One region of the Streptomyces sp. NPDC001222 genome, then DNA from elsewhere that is predicted to be linked to it. Evidence: predicted binding sites of a transcription regulator. Region 1 holds the regulator's gene; the other holds the start of a gene.
The links. The regulator HspR, encoded in region 1, represses chaperone genes until heat shock. The targets are predictions, from matches to a motif close to TTGAGNNNNNNNNNCTCAA.
Positions count from the first base shown of each region.

Region 2: lon (endopeptidase La) is a predicted target of HspR. The motif match lies at 1,386-1,404, and genes of this name have one in related genera.

Region 1 covers NZ_JBIAXT010000031.1:64,493-66,946, reverse strand. The annotation lists gene dnaJ (molecular chaperone DnaJ) at 1-1,037, shown strand, start outside; gene ACFY2Z_RS32085 (heat shock protein transcriptional repressor HspR) at 1,042-1,494, shown strand; gene ACFY2Z_RS32080 (hypothetical protein) at 2,154-2,411, opposite strand.
Region 2 covers NZ_JBIAXT010000014.1:164,847-167,300, forward strand. The annotation lists gene ACFY2Z_RS20865 (rhomboid-like protein) at 1-152, shown strand, start outside; gene lon (endopeptidase La) at 1,427-2,454, shown strand, end outside.

The sequences.
Region 1 (2,454 bases):
ACGCCAAGGCGGAGGAACGTTTCAAGGAGATCTCCGAGGCGAACGACGTCCTCGGCGACCCCAAGAAGCGCAAGGAGTACGACGAGGCCCGCGCCCTCTTCGGCAACGGCGGCTTCCGTCCCGGTCCCGGGGCGGGCGGCGGCTCGTTCAACTTCGACCTCGGCGATCTCTTCGGCGGCCAGGCCGGCACCGGAGGGAACTTCGGCGGGGGCATCGGTGACGTCTTCGGGGGCCTGTTCAACCGTGGCGGCGGCGCGGGCACGCGTACGCAGCCGAGGCGCGGCCAGGACATCGAGTCCGAGGTCACGCTCAGCTTCATGGAGGCGGTGGACGGCGCGACCGTACCGCTCCGCATGTCCTCGCAGGCACCCTGCAAGGCCTGTTCGGGCACCGGCGACAAGAACGGCACTCCGCGTGTGTGCCCGACCTGCGTCGGCACCGGGCAGGTCGCGCGGGGTTCGGGCGGCGGCTTCTCGCTGACCGACCCCTGCCCGGACTGCAAGGGCCGCGGTCTGATCGCGGAGAACCCCTGCGAGGTCTGCCACGGCAGCGGCAGGGCGAAGTCGTCCCGGACGATGCAGGTGCGCATCCCCGCGGGTGTCTCCGACGGGCAGCGCATCCGCCTGCGCGGCAAGGGCGCGCCCGGCGAGCGGGGCGGCCCGGCCGGCGATCTGTATGTCGTCGTGCATGTGAATCCGCATCCAATCTTCGGCCGCAAGGACGACAACCTGACGGTGAGCGTGCCGGTGACGTTCGCGGAGGCGGCGCTCGGCGCCGAGATCCGGGTGCCCACCCTGGGCGGGCCCCCGGTGACGCTGAAGCTGCCTCCGGGCACGCCCAACGGACGCACGATGCGCGCCCGCGGCAAGGGCGCGGTCCGCAAGGACGGCACCCGCGGGGACCTGCTGGTCACCGTCGAGGTGAGTGTCCCCAAGGATGTCTCGGGCAAGGCTCGTGACGCGCTGGAGGCGTATCGCGAGGCGACCGCGGACGAGGACCCGCGGGCTGAGCTGTTCCAGGCGGCGAAGGGAGCTTGAGGAGATGGACGGCCGTCGACGTAACCCGTACGAGCTGACCGAGGACACCCCGGTCTACGTCATCTCGGTGGCGGCCCAGCTCTCCGGACTGCACCCGCAGACACTGCGCCAGTACGACCGCCTCGGCCTGGTGTCCCCGGACCGCACCGCGGGCCGGGGCCGGCGCTACTCGGCCCGTGACATCGAACTGCTCCGCCAGGTGCAGCAGTTGTCGCAGGACGAGGGCATCAACCTGGCCGGCATCAAGCGCATCATCGAACTGGAGAACCAGGTGGTCGCGCTCCAGTCCCGCGTGGCGGAACTCCAGGACGCGCTGGAGGGCGCGGCGGCGACGATGCGTCAGCGCGAGGCGGCGGTGCACGCCTCGTACCGCCGCGACCTGGTGCCGTACCAGGAGGTGCAGCAGACCAGCGCGCTCGTGGTCTGGCGGCCCAAGCGGCAGCAGCAGGGCGACTGACCTGTCCCGAAGGGGCGGTAGCGGACCTCGTTCCGGTACCGCCCCTTTCGCATGCGGTCGGAGCCAGGAGTCCCGGATGCCGTAGGCCTGGCTCCGCACGGCCTTCTCGGCGCCCGACGCGGCGGTGTGGACGACGCGGTAGTAGTACAGGCCGAGCTCGTTGCCCGCCCTGTCGTGGGCGCGGACCTCGTAGGAGAAGACCTGACCGGTCGCCGGGGGAGCGTCGGCGTACGTCGTCGTCGCCGTCGTCGTGGTCGGCCTCGTCCAGCCGGTGCCGCCCCTCGGGCGGCGGTAGACGCGGTAGCCGGCGAGGTCCATCTCCTTGTTCCTCGCCCAGGAGACCTTCGCCTTGCGGGTCGCCTTGTCGTAGGCGACCGTGACGCCCGCCCGGGGCCGGCGGCCTCACCTTGTCGACGGTGGCGGAAGCGCGCGGTGCGTAGGTGAACTCGACGGCGGCCTTGCCGGTCCGGTTCACATGGTCGATCCGCAGGGGTGTGCGTGCCCTTGGGGACGGTCAGGTGGGGCCCCGTCGAGCGCGAACCGCGGGTGTCCGACCAGAGGTTCAGCTTCCGGACGCCGTCGAGGCATACGCGGATCCCGTCGGTCCCGCCGGCACCGAAGGCGAAGGGTCCGCCGGAGCCGAAGTCGCGGGTGACGGTTTAGCGGACGCCGAACCGGTCCGCCGGCAGCCCGGAGACCGGGGCGCCGCTCCAGCTCTGGTCGACGGCGCTGTCGCAGTCGGTCCTCCTCGGGGTGCCGGTGAGACCGGTGTTCGCGAAGAGCTGCCGCTCGAACACCGGCGAGGTGCAGGAGGTCGCGGCCGAGGCGGGAGCGGCGGCGGTGAGCAGGGCGCCCGCGGTGGCGAGCACGACGGCGGTGGCGGCCGCGGCGGTGACGCGTCGTCTGGCCGGGTTCATTCGGTCCTCTGCTCGGATCGAGACGCGGAAAGGCGTTCGTGAC
Region 2 (2,454 bases), on a different contig from region 1:
TCGGCGGGATACTGCTCGACGATCTGGCCCAGTTCACGGACCCCCTGAGCGACTGGGGCCATCTGCTGTCCCTGGCGATCGGCATGGGGACCTGGCCATGGGTACGCCGCTGGCAGTGGGCGGGCCGTCAGGACGCCCGCGCCCACGGCTGACTTCCTGGCGTCAACCGCCGCGCCCGGCCGTGCCCGGCCGTCTTTCTCGCGCTCCGCACCTCGCCCTGCGCTCGCTGTACGGGCTCCGCACGCCGTAGCCCCGACGGGCCGGGACACCGGGGGAGGCGCGGACGTGCCGAGGAGGCGCCGGGACACGGGGGGGCGCGGACGTGCCGAGGGGGCCGGGACACCGGGGGAGGTGGGGACGTGCCGAGGGGGCCGGGACACCGGGGGAGGTGGGGACGTGCCGAGGGGGCCGGGACACCGGGGGAGGTGGGGACGTGCCGAGGAGGCCGGGACACCGGGAGGCGCGGACGTGCCGACGCTGGTCCTGCCGGGAGCGGTGGGAGGAGCGCTGCGGGGAGTCCTCGACTTCTGCATCCAGTCTGAACTGGCGTTCGGCCCGCAGTGCCCATCGGCGGCCGCCGTCCGGCGAGGGGGGCGAGACCCCGTGTCCGGGACTGCTCCGACCCCGGTGCCGACGTGGTCGCGGCTCTCGTGCACAGCACGATCGGCGCCGGCCTGGCAGTGCTCTTCGGCGGGACGGGACAGATCAGCGGCTGGTACGCGGCCAGATCAGCGGCCGGTACGCGGCCATCGTCGTCGGCATCCCGGCTCCGGTGATCCTGACCCGGCTCCCCCGTGTCCAGGCGGTGAGCCAGGCGTTTGGCGGCGGGGGCGGCCAGGACACGGCCGCCGACCCCGGCGACATCGCCACCGTGCCGCCCGTGGCGGATCCCGAGACCTTGCCCGGTCCCGCTGCCGCCGCGGCCGTCGGCTCACCGTCGGCGCCCGCGTCGGCGCGGGTGGCGACGCAGCCGCTGCCCGGCGTACTCCGCCCGGACCCCGGGGCCGCCCGACCGCAACCGAACGGCCGGCCGGGCGATCCGGCGGTCGGGGCGGGTCGGGGCGGGTCGGGGCGGGTCGGGGCGGGCCGGGGCGGTCATGACGCCTCGCCCCGGGGCGGCCAGGGTGTCGCGCCTCGGCGGCCGGGGCTGTCATGACGAGCCCCTGGACCGTGAGCCGGCCGTCGGAGAGGAGGGGACGCCGTGACCGGGCGCCCCTCCGCCGGCCGCCGCGTCGCTGAACGCGCGTCGGACTGACGCGCACGGACGCCCGTCGGACTGACGCGCACGGACATCCGTCACCCCGCCCGACACCCGGAAATCGCAGACCATCGCGTGATCGCTCAGAGCGAACGTGCCCGGGGGAACAATGGGACCGTGCCGCGCATTGAGTCGGCATAGCTCAAGTTGACTGCCGAAGGGGAGATCATGGCTTCGATGCCCACATCGCTCACTCTGCCTGTGCTGCCGCTCGATGGCGAAGTCGTGCTGCCCGGCATGGTGGTTCCGCTGGACCTGAGTGACTCCGACGTGCGCGCGGCGGTGGAAGCCGCTCAGGCGGCCGCCCGGTCGGAGCCCGGAAAGCCCAGGGTGCTGCTCGTGCCCCGGATCGACGGCACGTACGCCACCACCGGTGTGCTGGGCACGGTCGAGCAGGTCGGCCGGCTCGCCGACGGTGACCCGGGCGCTCTGATCCGCGGCCGGAGCCGCGTGCGGATCGGCGCCGGGACCACCGGTCCGGGTGCGGCGCTGTGGGTCGAGGGGACCAGGATCGACGAGGACGTGCCGGACCCGCTGCCCGGACAGGTCACCGAACTCGTCAAGGAGTACAAGGCGCTCGCCGCCAGCTGGCTGAAGAAGCGCGGCGCCTGGCAGGTCGTGGACCGCGTCCAGGCCATCGACGACGTCTCCGCGCTCGCCGACAACTCCGGTTACTCACCTTTCCTGACCACCGAGCAGAAGGTGGAACTGCTGGAGACGGCCGACCCGGTCGCCCGGCTGAAGCTCGCCACCCAGCAGCTGCGCGACCATCTCGCCGAGCAGGACGTCGCCGAGTCCATCGCCAAGGACGTCCAGGAGGGCGTCGACAAGCAGCAGCGCGAGTTCCTGCTGCGCCGTCAGCTGGAGGCCGTCCGCAAGGAGCTGCGCGAGCTGAACGGCGACGCCAAGGACGGCGAGGAGTCCGACGACTACCGGGCCCGGGTGGAGGCCGCCGACCTGCCCGAGAAGGTCCGTGAGGCCGCTCTCAAGGAGGTCGACAAGCTGGAGCGGTCCAGCGACCAGTCGCCCGAGGGCTCCTGGATCCGCACCTGGCTCGACACCGTGCTCGAACTGCCGTGGAACGAGCGCACCGAGGACGCGTACGACATCCGGGGCGCCAAGGCCGTCCTGGACGCCGAGCACGCGGGCCTGGATGACGTGAAGGAGCGGATCACCGAGTACCTGGCGGTGCGCAA